Regions from separate parts of the Trichocoleus sp. DQ-A3 genome, predicted to be linked through region 2. Evidence: predicted binding sites of a transcription regulator. Region 2 holds the regulator's gene; each other region holds the start of a gene.
The links. The regulator NtcA, encoded in region 2, controls nitrogen genes in cyanobacteria. The targets are predictions, from matches to a motif close to TTTGTANNNNNNNNTACAAA.
Positions count from the first base shown of each region.

Region 1: lipB (lipoyl(octanoyl) transferase LipB) is a predicted target of NtcA. The motif match lies at 3,057-3,076, and genes of this name have one in related genera.
Region 3: NDI44_RS20235 (ammonium transporter) is a predicted target of NtcA. The motif match lies at 2,980-2,999, and genes of this name have one in related genera.

Region 1 covers NZ_JAMPKC010000009.1:121,226-126,460, reverse strand. The annotation lists gene NDI44_RS15650 (metal ABC transporter permease) at 109-1,008, shown strand; gene NDI44_RS15645 (hypothetical protein) at 1,032-1,439, opposite strand; gene raiA (ribosome-associated translation inhibitor RaiA) at 2,026-2,682, opposite strand; gene lipB (lipoyl(octanoyl) transferase LipB) at 3,181-3,876, shown strand; gene NDI44_RS15630 (FHA domain-containing protein) at 3,891-4,880, opposite strand; gene NDI44_RS15625 (DUF3120 domain-containing protein) at 5,020-5,235, opposite strand, start outside.
Region 2 covers NZ_JAMPKC010000001.1:6,531-11,765, reverse strand. The annotation lists gene NDI44_RS00065 (pre-16S rRNA-processing nuclease YqgF) at 1-290, opposite strand, end outside; gene NDI44_RS00060 (DUF3084 domain-containing protein) at 365-1,966, opposite strand; gene ntcA (global nitrogen regulator NtcA) at 2,214-2,885, opposite strand; gene fabI (enoyl-ACP reductase FabI) at 3,265-4,041, shown strand; gene hisB (imidazoleglycerol-phosphate dehydratase HisB) at 4,195-4,839, shown strand; gene NDI44_RS00040 (WG repeat-containing protein) at 4,970-5,235, opposite strand, start outside.
Region 3 covers NZ_JAMPKC010000016.1:38,490-43,724, forward strand. The annotation lists gene purE (5-(carboxyamino)imidazole ribonucleotide mutase) at 1-424, shown strand, start outside; gene amt (ammonium transporter) at 1,214-2,824, shown strand; gene NDI44_RS20235 (ammonium transporter) at 3,073-4,560, shown strand; gene NDI44_RS20240 (SGNH/GDSL hydrolase family protein) at 4,653-5,235, shown strand, end outside.

The DNA.
Region 1 (5,235 bases), on a different contig from region 2:
TTTCATCAATCCGCCCGGAGTGAGTTTTAAATTAAAGAAATCACTTCTGACTCCCTCTTAAACTTTGTGTACTTTGCGCCTGGAGCGGTTAGAATCCTCTAAATTTTTATGTTAGAAGCGTTGATTGAGCCGTTGCAGTACGGCTTCATGCAGCGATCGCTGATTATTGCCATTCTCGTCGGCTTGCTGTGCGCTGTTGTCGGTAGCTATCTGATGGTGCAACGGCTGGCATTGTTGGGAGATGCCATCAGCCACTCGGTTTTGCCAGGGTTAGCGATCGCGTTTATGGTAGGTGCCAATATCTTTGTCGGGGCATTTATTGCCGGGGTTTTGAGTACGATGGCGATCGCTTGGATCAGAACGCGATCGCCAATTAAAGAAGATGCCGCAATGGGTATTGTTTTCTCTGCCTTTTTTGCCCTCGGCGTTACCTTAATTACCACGATCCAAAAAGATAACAAAATTGACCTCAATCACTTCTTATTTGGCAATATCTTGGGTGTTACCGTTGAAGAAGTCCGCGACACTGCGATCATTGCCGCAATTGTCCTATTGGTGGTCGTGCTACTGTACAAAGAATTATTATTTTATACCTTCGATCCATTGGGAGCGCAGGCAGCGGGATTGCCTACTAACTTGCTCAATTTTGGCTTAATGCTGCTGATTGCCTTAACCATTGTTGCCAGCATGAAAGCTGTGGGTGTCATCCTAGTGCTATCGCTGTTAATTACACCAGGAGCAACCGCCTATCTATTAGTGAAGCGGCTGCACAATGTGATGATAGTTGGGGCGGGGATTGGCATTATTTCCAGCATCAGCGGGATGTACCTCAGTTATTACCAAAATTTGCCCTCCGGCCCAGCGATTGTATTAGTTGCATCAGGATTATTTGTTTTAGCTTTATTATTCAGCCCTAGCTACGGAATCTTCACGAATAAACAATCGGATTTTGGACAACTCTCGCCAGTTTGGCGAGAGTTGAAACAGCTGATGCGATCGCGCTCGTAAGGCATATAGATATCCAAATCAAGTTATCGTTTGTCCAACAATTTCTTGGATGTCTCTACCTGCTCCTGTGCTACCTGGACGAACTCCTGTGCTACCTGGAGGAACTCCTTGACTGCTTTGGTATGTTTTTCTGTTGCCTTGGAGTGTTCCTGTGCAGCTTTCACGAATTCCTCTGTTGAGTTTCCATCATGCTGCTGCGATGCCTTCGCGTGCTGCTGCGATGCCTTCGCATGCTGCTGTGTGGCCTTTCCGTACTCTTCTATCAACTTTCCATGCTCTTGGGCGCTCTTTCCACGCTCCTTTAGAGTCTTTCCTACCTCCTCGATTAACTTCCCATGTCCCTCTGAGACCTTCGCGTGTTCCTCTGCGGCCTTCGCGTGTTCCTCTGATACCTCATGCATAATGACTTTACCTTCCTTTTTCTCTACCAACCTGTTTTTTGTACAACCCGCTTGTCTCAGGTTAATACTTGTTTATCCTTCTCATCCTCTGGCTTAATATAGGTTTGGTCATGTTGACCCACTCATCGCAACGACGATCCTACTTATTGCCAACTAGCTCCTTTAAAAGTTGAGAAAGAAGTTGTTTTGAAGTTTCAACTGCATCTGGTTGATTTTGAAGGGAACGATAGCAGCACTTAGTTGAAAGATACCTGCAAGTGGCTGCCGAAGAAAACCCAGGGATAAAACTACTGCGGCGCTAAGTTTATCTAATTTCTTGTTTGTGTTGATCGTTAGAAATTAGGGTTTCAACAAAGTGTTATGTAGACAAATTGTTTAAGAATTTCAGAAGATGAACTACGAGCAATGCAAGGTGCGATCGCTCAGTTTCGTAATGAGGCTGGGAAAGCGATCGCTATTTCAATTGGAATCAACACCAGGATAGTAGTGATGGGTGCGATCTGCAAGAAAAATGAAATCAGGAAGGTAGGGGAATCCACAAGGAATGCCCCTCCCTTATCAAGTTAGAGTCCACTAAGAGTCTGGGAACGAGAATCTAGATACTCTTCAGTTCTGGTTATGCCTTTGCAGAGCTTGACTTCTCTGGCGTTCCACTGCTGTGGTTGTCAGTTTTGCCATTTTTGTGATGGGTATGTCCATTCCCATTACGCGGCAAAATCACTCCATAACCACCGTGGTTGCGCTCATAAATAACGTTAATCTCACCGCTTTCGGCATTGCGGAACATATAGAAGTCATGATCCACCAGTTGCAACTGTTCCAAGGCTTCGTCCATCGTCATTGGCGGCATTGCGAAGTACTTGGTACGCACCACTTCTGAGGGGAGTTCGGGGGTGCGAGAACCAATGAGATCCTCTGGCACTGGCTCTTGTTCTACCACAATGCCAGTCTTCATTTGAGTCTGAGTCTTCTTATCCAGACGCTTTTCTTTATATTTCCGGAGTTTGCGGGCAATTTTATCGGCAACTAGGTCGATGCTCGCGTAGAGACTCTCGCTACTCTCTTCAGCACGGATTACTGTACCGTTCGCAAAGATAGTCACCTCAGCGGCTTGTTTTGGATTTATCCGGGGATTGCGAGCCACACTAAGATGCACGTTTACTTCGCTCGTCAAACTCTGAAAGTGGCTGACTGCCTTGTCAATTTTTTGATTTACGTACTCACGAATCGCGTCGGTAATTTCAATGTTTTTGCCGTGGATAACAAGCTTCATACCGGATACTCCATGCTGTACCGTTGTGATAATTTAGAAAGCTCAGCAGAATTGCGGCTTTCTCAGTAGCGATCGCGTTCCCGTTTTTTGGTGTTAGCAAACGTTGAACGGAGCCAAAACTTTGAGCAGTAGCAAATTTTTCCCGATTTCACACTGTTGCTAGGATGTTCTTGCTGGCAGTCCCTCAGCTAGAGGGGTTGTCAGCAGCCCTATCGCAAATAAGCAACTGCCGATGTTCTTGTTTAGGTTTCCTAGGGTGCTATTTAACTAATGTACATTCCCCAGCTTGGTTGCGATCTCCAAGTCTATCTTTGGGGTTATTTTGAAGAGACATCCTCCCTCAACACTTGAGGTTATAACTTCAACAATAGCACTTTGTATTCTAGAGAACTTATGCCTTTGACTTCTCTTCAGAATCCTTTGCATCTTTTGACATTTCTTGATTCCAGAAGATTAATTATGCAAAAAATATAAGTCAAATTACTGTTGATTTTTGCCATGATTTTAAGTAAGTCTGAAGGGTCTGCTGGGAAAGCCTCGGAGCAACTGCGCCAACTCTGGTTATACAATCGGGGGCAGATGCCCTATTCGGCAGGTTGGGACTGGCAGCGATCGCTGGTTTCCGAACGCATCAACGATCCTAGTCTGGCGGATGCCCTGATTTTGCTAGAGCATCCGCCGGTTTACACGCTTGGGCAGGGAGCCAGTCTAGAATTTCTTAAGTTTGACCCCGCAGCAACCGACTGGGAGGTTTTCCGAGTGGAACGGGGGGGTGAGGTAACATACCACTGTCCGGGTCAGCTGGTGGGTTACCCAATCCTGAATCTGCGCTATTACCAGCAAGATTTGCACTGGTACTTGCGGCAGTTAGAAGAGGTATTGATTCGGGTACTGGATGTTTACGGGTTAAAGGGCGATCGCGTTGCCGGAATGACTGGCGTTTGGCTGGAAGGCTGTAAGGTAGCAGCGATTGGCATTAAGGTCAGCAAGTGGATTACTATGCACGGCTTTGCCTTAAATGTTTGTCCCGACCTCACCGGATTTGAGCGCATTGTCCCCTGCGGTATTGCTGATAAGTCGGTTGGCAGTCTTGCCCAGTTCGTACCCGGAATTGACTTGCACCAGGTGCGCCAAGAAGTGGCGAAAGCCTTTGCGGAAGTTTTCCACGTTCAGCTAATTGTGCAAAATTGCTAATTGTTTATTGCTGTTTAGTCTTTATTGAGCGTATTGACCTGCAAAAAACTATCTAAGTCAGCGTAGGAGCCTGCATAGGTCACGGTGGGCACTTCATAGCCCTTTAGATTGACGATATATTGCTTAAAACCAGTCTCTTGCTTTGCTAAAGAGATGAGATATTCGTGAGTGGTTTCTCCCACAGCAATATCCAGACCCAGTTGCTTGGTGGCAGATTCCAGACGAAATGCCGCATTCACCGTATCCCCAATCGCGGTGTAATCGGGGCGATCGCCACTACCCGTGTTCCCAACCATTGCAAAACCCGTATTAATTCCTGCCCCAATTCGCAGCGGAAAGGGCACGGGATATTTATTACTCAAATCCATTGTGATTTTATGGAGGGCGCTCACTGCTTGACAAATGTTGAGCATATCCTCATCGGTCACTCCTTGGGGTCCATGAAACCAAATCGCCATGACCGCATCGCCGATATATTTATCAACCCAGCTGCCATACTCTCGAATAATATTTCCTGCATGGCGGAACCAAGTACCGATCACCGCCGATAATATTTTTTCATCTAGTTGCCGGGTGAGAACTGTGAAGTCGCGGATGTCTACCACCATGACTGACATCAGACGGCGTACGTGCAAAGTCGAAGTCAGTGTATCCTTGTCCCCGCTTGGCAATGGCTCATTGTTGCGGTTGGCGGTAGGACAGTGAAACTCTAGATCCGTCTGACCAAAGGTAAGGCGATCGCCATTGCGTAAAGTAACCGGAATACTGACTCGTCTGCCATTGACAAAGGAGCCGTTGCGACTTCCTAGGTCAATTAGGTAGAACTCGCCGGTTTCAGTACATTGCAACATTGCATGGTTGCGAGAAATCCAACGATCCGGCAACACAAAATTGTTGTCGTCACTGCGACCAACTGTCCAGCAGTTACTACTTACCAAGGGGAGATAGCGATTGCCGGACTCGGTACGAAGGAGTAAGTAAGGAGTGGGTCGCAAAGTCACCACAGGCTAGAGAAGCAACGACGCATCGTATGGAGTGGTTAAATTTTAGCTTTCTTCTGGAGCTTGATGGGTAATTTGGGAACCTTTGTAACTAGATGTCCCGACATGAATAAATTTTTCAGGGGACACTTTCAAGATATTTTTAAGCCATAGTAGCAGCCAGCCAAAACAGACCGTCTACCAAGATTGTACTCAAAACGGCTCCACCAAAGGCCCACCAATGCAGCTGGCGCGATCGCAATGGTACCAGACCAACACCTAATAGGATTCCGAGAAGCACGAGTGCCCAACTGGTTCCCCAGGGGGTGCTGACTTGAGCGATCGCACTTTGAAAAACCAGTGATGCCTCGCTTGGTGC
Region 2 (5,235 bases):
GGAGGGTACATTTGCCAATAGCGATCGCGTGCTTCCAAGGTACTGTAGCGCTCATCTACCAGGACAATCGGCACCGACGTTGGGAACTCTTGCTGAAGTTTCTTTTTCCAACTTTTGGAAGTGGTTTGATCGCCCATCACTAGAGTATCAATCGGAAATTTTTCACATAAGTCAAGGATCGTTGCGATCGCTGCTTCTGCTGGTACAACCTGGTGGTAATGCAGAGAATTGTCTTTCCCCACTACGGCTAAACCACACTTATCGCGCCCTGGATCGAACCCTAAAATCATCTGAATTGGCTAATCGCTAATTTACAAATGGTTAATTGCCATTAGTCATCATCTCATCACTAATGACTAATAAATTACATCCTGACCACAACTTCTCCGTCTTCAACCGCCTCCAAATTTAATTTCATGGGTCCGGCAATATAGGCGTCCTCAGCCACGACTGCTTTCAGAGAAATCGGCTTATTGTGCTTTTTCAACTGCTCGATAAACCGAATCAAGCTAACAATTCGATTGTCGCCAACCTGAACTGTATCGCCCAAAATCCCCGCGCGAGTAGCTCGGAACTGGGATGCTCCAAGCAGCAGGTCAATCCGCTGCCGAATTTGTTGGTCGGTCATGTTTGAAGGATCGGCAGATGTCGTTGCTACGACTTCACCAGTGCGGAATACAACTTGATTGGGTGCGGCGTCTGCAAAGACTTGTACCTGCTTTTCTCCCTGGACATAGTTACCAGCCGAAAAAACTCGGACTACATAGTTTCGACCATCCTGAATCTGGTTGATCAGTTGCTCGACCTGTGCCTCTGTAATTTGCACGACCCGTTCGTTCGCCACCTTGTTGAGACCGGGTTGGGTCGCTTTAATCGCTGTCCGATTCGCTTCCCGTAATAGCTGCTCAATGACCTGTCGGGCTGCAGCTGGCTCGACAATACGAAAAACGCCAGCCGCCAGAACCTGACCGCGCAGCAGAGCCAGACTACCCTGACGCAAAGTTTGATAAGACTGGTAATACTGTTCTAAGGTTGCCACTTCCTGCTCTAGGGAAGCTTGTTGTTTTTCGAGTTCTTTAAGGCGATTTTCTCGCTGGGCAATCACCTCATCTCGTTGAGAAATTTTGTTATCAAGTAGAGATAAGGCTTTGTCTCGCTGGGCAATTTGCTCATCGCGATCGCTCAGGCTCTTCCGAAAGGCAGCAAGTTTCTCATCAAGTTCCACAAGGGCTTGATCCCGCTTGAGAATTTGCTCATCGCGTTGGCTAATTGCTCGGTCTTGCTGGGCAATTTTTTGGTCGCGCTGAGTCACTTTCGCTTTGAATTCAGTAATTTCAGCTCTGACTTGATTTCGCTGCTGGAGCAATTCTTGGCGTTCTGCTTGAAGTTGTTGGATTTCCGAACGTAGCGTCTTGGCTTGCCCTGAGACAGATGTAAGCTGTTTTTGGGTTTGCTGAAAGCTGCTGGCAACCCGGGTCAGTTCGCTTTGAGTCTGATTTAGTTGCGCCTCCGTCTGGCCTTGTTTAGCCAGCGCAGCTGCCAAAGATCGATTAATCGCATCTAAGCGCTGCTGAGCGACAGATTGCTGGGTGCGAGCTTGAGCGAGTTCCTTCTCTACTTGCTCTTTTTGGGCGGCGGTTTTAGCAAGTTCGCTTTCGGTTTTCCGTTTCTGCTCGTTCGCTTTAGCAATATCCTTACTTGCTGTCTTGAGTTTTTTCTGCACTTCTTGGAGTCTAAAAACTCCAATCCGCAATTGTTCGCTGGTCGCGAAGATGATTGTTAGTGTTGAGGCAGAAATCGTTAGCCCTGTCAGAATCGTTACTAAAACAGCTGTTTTGCGGGGACGCAGATTGAACAACGACAGGCGTGCTTTTCCCACGCGCGTGCCAATGCGATCGCCTACCGTTGCGATGACGCTTCCCAACACTAAAATAGACAAAATCAGGAAGAGCGCACTGTCGGTCATTGTCTGCTACAGTCATTCCAGTTACAGCCTATCGCATCGCAGGCTAGAGAAAGGGTTAACAGGAATTAAAGATCGAAGGTGAAATCGGAAAGGTTAAAGGTTGGAAGGTTGAAAACTATCCGCTTAAAACCTGACACCTTTTAACTCAACTCCCGACTAAATGTTAAAACTGGATAACCTGCTCGCGCTACCATGCCGTTTTAACCAACAACCTAACCTACAACCTGACGAGAGCCTCTAGCTGTTTTCAAGTAAACTGCTGACTCAGTGTAACTGGGTTGTGTACCGTAATTTTTTTCTTGTGGATAGAAATCATTTTTTCCTCCCGCAAATCTCCCAGTAAGCGGGTGACAGTTACCCTGGTGGAGCCGATTGCTTCTGCGATCGCTTGATGAGAAAGCTTCAGATCGATCGTAATTCCATTGGCGGTAGGAACGCCAAAATCACGGCACAGAATCAACAGAAAACTCACCAAGCGCGATCCCATATCTCGGTGAGCTAATGTCTCAATCATCATTTCTGTTTGCAAAATGCGCGAAGAAAGCCCTCGCAGCATCAACATCGATAGCTCCGGATTATCCTTGAGCGATTGCTCTACCTGATCGATCGGTGCCGAAAGCAGCTCCACTGGCGTAAATGCTACAGCGTGATAAAACCGATCCGAACGATGCCCTGTAATTAAGGACAGTACTCCAAAAACGCTGTTTTCTCGCAGCAGCGCCACGGTAATTTCTTCCCCAGCTTCATACACGCGAGACAGCTTTACTGCACCTTTGAGCAAAAAGTATACCCGTTCAGCCGGGTCTCCTGGGAAAAAGATCGTCTTGCCCCGCTCAAAAGTTTCCACCACGGGTGGAAACGCCCCACCTCCCAGTTGACGGAACACAGCTGCTAGCGGTCTATCTTGCGTCACTGCCACTTCCTTTTTCCTAAATGCTGCCCTACAGACTTCTGCAACTTTCTGTCGGAGGAACTTTAACCATAGCAAAACAACTATGAGAGTTTTCTGACATTAGACACAGATAAACTGACTTCCAAGCGGTTTTTGTGCTATTTGATACAAAATTTTAAAGTAGTTTCCCCGGCTACCTTCTTTAGTTCTCTCCCTGCTCAAGGCAAGTAAGATTATGACGGAAAATGTTGATATCTTGACAGTATCTGCGCTATCGGGTGGGATGCATGGTGAGTAAGGAGGCACGCTCCTTACCCGTACTAGACAGCCTTGCTCCGGGCGATCGCGATCTTGAATACTCCCCTAAATCGGATATCCTCTAATATTGCCTTCAAAATCGACATTTATGCTAGATTTAACCGGAAAAAACGCCCTTGTCACCGGCATTGCCAACAATCGATCGATCGCCTGGGGGATTGCTCAGCAACTGCACCAAGCGGGTGCGAATCTAGGAGTGACTTACCTGCCAGACGACCGGGGTCGCTTTGAAAAAAAAGTGGCAGAGTTGGTAGAACCCCTCAACCCCAGCTTGTTTTTACCCTGCGATGTCCAGAATGAGACCCAAATTCAGTCTACATTTGACGCCATCCGCGATAAGTGGGGTAAGCTAGACATCCTGATCCATTGTCTTGCCTTTGCGAACAAGGAAGATTTATCAGGTGATTTTAGCAACACTACCCGCGCTGGCTTCACCCAAGCTCTAGAAATTAGTACCTATTCTCTGGTGCAACTTGCCGGGTCAGCAAAACCACTGATGACAGAAGGCGGCAGTATTGTCACGCTGACTTATCTAGGCGGCGTTAAGGTGATCCCCAACTACAACGTAATGGGAATTGCCAAGTCTGGATTGGAAATGAGTGTCCGTTACCTGGCATCTGAATTAGGTCCACAGAATATTCGCGTGAATGCAATTTCGGCAGGTCCTATCCGCACTTTGGCATCGTCGGCGGTAGGTGGCATTCTGGATATGATCCATCACGTTGAGGAAGTAGCACCGCTGCGACGCACTGTAACTCAGAAAGAAGTGGGAAATGCGGCTGCTTTCTTGTGTAGCGATTTGGCAAGTGGCATTACAGGTCAGGTGCTGTATGTCGATGCGGGATACGAGATTATGGGGATGTAAAAAGAATCAAACATTAAAAATTAAAAATTAAAAAGCAAAGATTCTGCTAATTTTTAATTTTTAATTTTGCATTTTTAAGGCTTTCGCGTCTCCCAAATGCTCAGTAACGTAGGATAATAAACTTAACTTTATTTTCTTGAGTGAGCATCTGCGATGCAGGCACGCGATCGCCAATTTACACCTTCTCCAAGCATTGAACAGCTTTTGTCTCCTCGCATGGCAAGGGTTCCCCGCAAGACGGGCGAAACGGATGTTATCGTCACCGTCAAATTAGACGGGAATGGCACTTGCAATGCAAAAACTGGCATTCCGTTTTTAGACCATATGCTGCATCAAATCGCCTCTCACAGCCTGATTGATTTGGATGTAGCCGCGACGGGAGACTTGGAAATTGATGACCACCATACCAATGAAGATGTGGGAATTACCCTAGGAATGGCGTTGCATCAAGCACTGGGCGATCGCAAAGGAATTGTCCGATTTGGGAATTTCCTCGCCCCTCTCGATGAAGCGTTGGTTCAGGTAGCGTTAGATTTTTCCGGACGCCCCCACCTCAGCTATGGCTTGGAGATTCCGACTCAGCGAGTCGGGACTTATGACACTCAGCTAGTGCGGGAATTTTTTGTGGCGTTGGTCAATCACAGCCAGATGACGCTGCACATTCGCCAACTCGATGGAATTAATTCGCACCACATTATTGAAGCGACGTTCAAAGCGTTTGCGCGATCGCTCCGCATGGCAATCGAAGTTGATCCCCGTCGTAGCGGTACGATCCCCAGTTCTAAAGGCGTGTTATAGGTTTCCTTGCAAATACACTCCGATAAAGGCAACGAGAGCCGGGGAAATCCTCACCAGGCTCTCGCTTCATTCTGCTGAAGTTTCCGCGACCACTGACTCTCAATTCTTCTATGTCTTCAGAAATGAGAACTTATGGAAGAGGTTTGCGGATATAGCCATATTTATTGCCAATCTTAACTTTTGCTAGCCCTTGCGAAAAAGATTGAGCGCTATCAAATTGGGGTTTAATTACGAATTTGCCACTCTTATTGATATAGCCCCATTTGTCGCCGTTCTTTACCGCTGCTAGGTCTTCTGAAAAGTTATAAATATTATCAAATTGTGGGGGAATGACAACATTGCTTGCCTTGTCAATATAGCCTACCTTAGTGTCTATCGTTATGCCCGCCAGTCCTT
Region 3 (5,235 bases), on a different contig from region 2:
CGAAGTCGCTATCGTCTCTGCCCACCGTACCCCGGAACGGATGGTGGAATACGCCCAACAAGCCCACCAGCGCGGCATCAAAGTGATTATCGCGGGTGCCGGTGGCGCTGCCCATCTCCCCGGTATGGTAGCGTCTCTGACACCTTTGCCAGTAATTGGGGTGCCAGTCGCCAGCCGTCACCTACAGGGCGTTGATTCTCTCTATTCCATCGTGCAAATGCCAGCGGGAATTCCCGTTGCGACTGTCGCGATTGGTAATGCGAAAAATGCCGGTTTGTTGGCTGTGCAAATCTTGGCATCCCACCAGCCAGAATTACTCGAACGAGTGCAGCAATATCGCCGCAGTTTAAGCGATTCCGTGATGGAGAAGCAGCAGCTTCTGGATGAAATCGGCTATAAGCAGTATTTGGAGAAGATGCCCTAATTTTAAGGGCGAGTCAGTTATTTTTTTAGGCTTGGCAGAGAGGAGAAACGATTGAAATCTCAAGAATAATTTTTTGATGCCAATCGCTTTGTTTACCGATAGCGAGGTGCGTCAAGAAAACTGCTGATTTCATTTTTAGCGGAACTGGAGGGGCGACAGGGGCGGTTTCTTTGAGATTTAGACCCAATCTATTCGTTGAATGTTTCGCGATCAAAGTCAAATTTAATCTTGTCCTAAAAAAAATTGATAACCTTGTTTTTGCTATTTTAGTAACAGTTTTTATCTGTTCATCAAATATAAAATAAAAAAACTTGCATTTAATTTATAGGAAAGTTTCTATAAAAGCATTTATTTAATAAAGTAATTGCTTAATTTAAGTTTCTATAATATGGGATTTCCGGAGAAATTTAAGCTTCTGAAGTCTTAATGGATTCGCTTAATAAATTTAGGCTTTTCTTTGGGGCATCCCCCCATAGATGGATATAAACTAATTTAGCTCCAAGTTCGCTCAAACTCCCGCGATTTATACTTCCAGGAGAGTTCTGCGGGTTGAGATGCCAGAGCCAGAATCTAAAAATGTAACTTTCGATACAGAATATCCCGCCTCGGAAAATACAAAATCTTAAAATTTCCCGGACAAATTAGACATCCCGTCTAGATGTTGATAAAGGAAAAAATCCCTAACGAGTTGCCTGTAAGGTTTTGTCATATACTCACTTCAAATGACTGGATTTACTGATTTTTGACTAAACCGATGGATGTGTTGGACTGATTGAGGAAAGTGCAGTGATGATGCCTAAATTAACGCTCAAAAAGAAGAAATCGAAAGCCAAAAAGAAGCGATTGTCTTCTAATTGGCAAGTCCAATCTCCCCGGACTGCCACGATGTTTAAGCAGTTGCAAATTGCCATTAAGCGGCTGACTCCAAGTTGGCAAGCTTGCATTCCTATCGCCATTTTGATTGTGATGGTGTGGGGTTATGCAGCAGTCGCCCAGGATGCTCCGGCAGCTGAGGGGCCGACAACAGCCGAGTTGAAGGTAGCGCTAGACACCCTATGGGTAGCGATCGCTGCTTTCCTGGTGTTCTTCATGAACGCTGGCTTTTGTATGTTAGAAACTGGCTTCTGCCGCCAGAAAAACGCGGTCAACGTTCTTGCCAAAAACTTGATTGTGTTTGCTCTAGCGACCGTCGCGTTTTGGGCGATTGGTTTTGGCTTGATGTTCGGGGACGGCAATCCTTTCATTGGTTTGAGCGGGTGGTTTTTGAGCGGAGCCGATAACAGCCCTGCCACCAACGATGCCTATCAAGGTGTTTTTGGCTCTCTGAAATGGGCTGGCGTTCCCTTAGCTGCTAAGTTTTTGTTTCAGCTAGTATTTGCCGGAACAGCCGCCACGATTGTTTCTGGAGCGGTTGCAGAAAGAATTAAGTTTGTTGACTTCTTAATCTTCAGCCTCTTACTCGTCGGGATTGCCTACCCGCTCACCGGACACTGGATCTGGGGCGGTGGCTGGCTGCAAACCAGAGGCTTCTGGGATTTCGCGGGTTGCACGGTCGTTCACTCAGTGGGTGGCTGGGCAGCTTTGATGGGAGCCGCATTCTTAGGGCCACGGCTTGGTAAATATCAAGACGGGCAAAGCGTTGCTTTCCCTGGTCATAACCTGAGCATTGCCACCTTGGGCACTTTGATTCTCTGGTTGGGCTGGTTTGGTTTCAACCCTGGCTCCACAATGGCTGCCGATCCAAACGCCATTACTCACATTGCCCTGACAACCAACATGGGGGGTGCTGCGGGTGGAATTGCCGCTACCATTACAGCTTGGTTGTACCTGGGTAAGCCGGATCTGTCGATGATTATCAACGGCATTTTGGCTGGCTTAGTTTCGGTGACAGCTTCCTGTGCTTTTATCAGCATTGGCAGTTCTTTGATCATCGGTTTGGTTGGCGGAGTATTAGTTGTTTTCGCTGTCACTCTCTTTGACAAAATCAAAATTGATGACCCGGTGGGCGCGACCTCAGTTCACCTGGTTTGTGGTATCTGGGGGACTCTGGCAGTGGGTTTATTTGCTGCTGGTCCTGGTGTCTATTCCTGGTACGGTGAGGGTCTTGGCCCAACCAAGGGGTTATTGCTCGGTGGTGGTCTCGGACAGTTGATCACTCAACTGATTGGTATTGTCACAGTGGGAGGCATAACCGTTCTACTCAGTACAATCTTCTGGCTGGCGTTGAAAGCGACCCTCGGTATCCGAGTCACTCCAGAAGAGGAGTTTGAAGGTTTGGATATCGGAGAACATGGCATGGAAGCTTACAGTGGATTCCTTAAGGAAGGAAGCTCTGCTGGGTTTTCTGATACTGGTAAGCATGGTGGAATGCCGACTCCGCCCGGTGAATATGTCAAGTAACGACAGATAAACCAAAAGAAAGCATTTTGTTCTTTTGAGTTTTCTCCTTTCCCCATAGAGTCCGCCCTATTCCCAACTCTATAGAGTTGCGAGTAGGGCGGATTTCATTTTTGTCGTCTATCTGTGGGTGAAATATTTATAGGCAACTCCGCTAATTTGTATACTTTGATACAGAATTGACCTGATTGAAATTGGTGCAATCAGATTCATTTGCTTAACAAAGCGATCGCGTTGATGGAACCAAATCAGTGATCAAGAAAGTTCTCATTACTTGGATACTGGCGCTGTGTCTTCTGGGTGGCCCAATGGTAGGAAATGCGCTTGCCCAAGACGCATCGCCTTCGGTGAGTCCTTCCCCGGAATTGTCCGCTCCCGCAACGGTTCCTGGGGAACCAGCCGATGCTTCGCGTCAGGAAGCGTCGCCAGCGGTTGCTGAGGCTCCGAAAATCGACACAGGCGATACCGCATTTATGCTAATTTCATCAGCCCTAGTGCTGCTGATGACGCCTGGGTTAGCTTTTTTCTATGGCGGATTAGTGCGATCGCGCAACGTCCTCAACACCATTATGATGAGCTTCATCCTCATGGGAGTTGTCGGCGTTACCTGGACTCTGTGGGGCTATAGCCTCGCCTTTGCACCCACTTCCTTGACCCCTGGAGCCGATCCTCCTTTCAGTGCCAATCCCTTCATTGGCAGCCTGAACTGGCTATTTTTGAATAACGTCGCCTTCGACCAACCCGATCCGGTCGGTTACGCTGGCACGATTCCCCATCAAGTGTTCATGGTTTACCAGATGATGTTTGCCATCATCACTCCAGCCCTAATTTCTGGGGCTATCGTGGAGCGGATGAGTTTCAAGGCATACTTCTGGTTCATCCTGCTTTGGTCTACCTTTATCTACTCTCCTTTAGCTCACTGGGTTTGGGGCAAAGGCTGGATCGGTACATTTGGAGCCTTAGATTTTGCTGGAGGAACCGTCGTACACATCAGCTCTGGCGTCTCTGCTGTCGTCGCCGCTTGGGTGATTGGGCCGCGAAAAAGCTTCATGGTGACACCACACGCACCCCATAACGTGCCTTACGTGCTACTCGGAATCGGTATGCTCTGGTTTGGCTGGTTTGGCTTTAATGCCGGGAGTGCTTTAACAGCAGGTTCCCTAGCAGCGGTAGCTTTCGTCGCCACAATGGTCGCTGCGGCAGCCGGCGGTCTCACTTGGGTCATCCTGGAATGGCTACTCAGAGGCAAACCGACAGCAATTGGCATTGCCAGCGGTTTCCTCGGCGGACTGGTTGGCGTGACCCCGGCAGCCGGATACGTGAATCCGCTCGGAGCCATCTTCATCGGTTCCGTTACCTCTGTTTGCTGTTTCTTTGCCGTCAGTCTCCGAGCCAAGTTGCAGTTTGACGATTCTTTGGATACCTTTCCTATCCACGGCGTTGGCGGGACGATAGGGGCGCTTCTGACGGGTCTGGTTGCGACGACAACCGTTAACTCAGCAGGAGACAACGGTTTATTTTTCGGCAATCCCGTCCAATTATGGGAACAGATTGTCGGTGTCTTAGCAACTTATGTGTTTGCCGGGGTGGGCACTTTTGCTATCCTCAAACTTTTAAGTTTGGCGATGGATTTGCGAGTCAAACCTAACGCTGAAGACCAAGGTTTAGACATCAACGAGCATGGTGAAGAAGGTTATGGAGAGGATTTTGCCACTGGACTGAGCTTCAAAGGCGAATAATTGGCAATTTCCATTGGCAGCTAGGCGATCGCTCGATTTGTGGATGCTAGCAATTTAAGATTAAATTCAACCTGTGCTGAATCTGATTTAGTGTGTCCACTCGCTCGAAAACCTTTCTTCCGGCTTGGGCGCTCTTGTCCCTAGCTACTAACGGGTTGCTGATGCTAACAGTAATTTTGTTGCTGAATCGGGATCGGTGGCTATCAGCTAGGTTACAAGCTAGCGATGCTACCTCTGTAGAGCCGATCCCAGAAGACGTCTCTACCAGCCTGCTGACGAAAACACTACCTTCCACACCCGCGTTAGGGCCGCGCCACCAGCTGAATTACGCTCAGTGGGTGACGCTGCTCAGGCAAGAAGCGGAGGTAGCCGCAACCAAAAATCCCAAACATTTAACCGTACTGGCTGGGGATTCGCTCAGTCTGTGGTTTCCTTCGGAGCTATTGCCCACAGAGCGCACTTGGCTCAATCAAGGAATTTCTGGAGATACTTCAGGGGGTTTGCTCAACCGATTGGATGTGTTGGACGAAACTCAGCCGGAAACGATCTTGGTGATGATTGGCATTAACGACCTGATCCGAGGGGTGGGCGATCGGAGAATTCTGGCGAACCAGCGACAGATTATCCGCTATCTGCGACGGGTTCATCCCCAAGCACAGATTGTTGTGCAGTCGA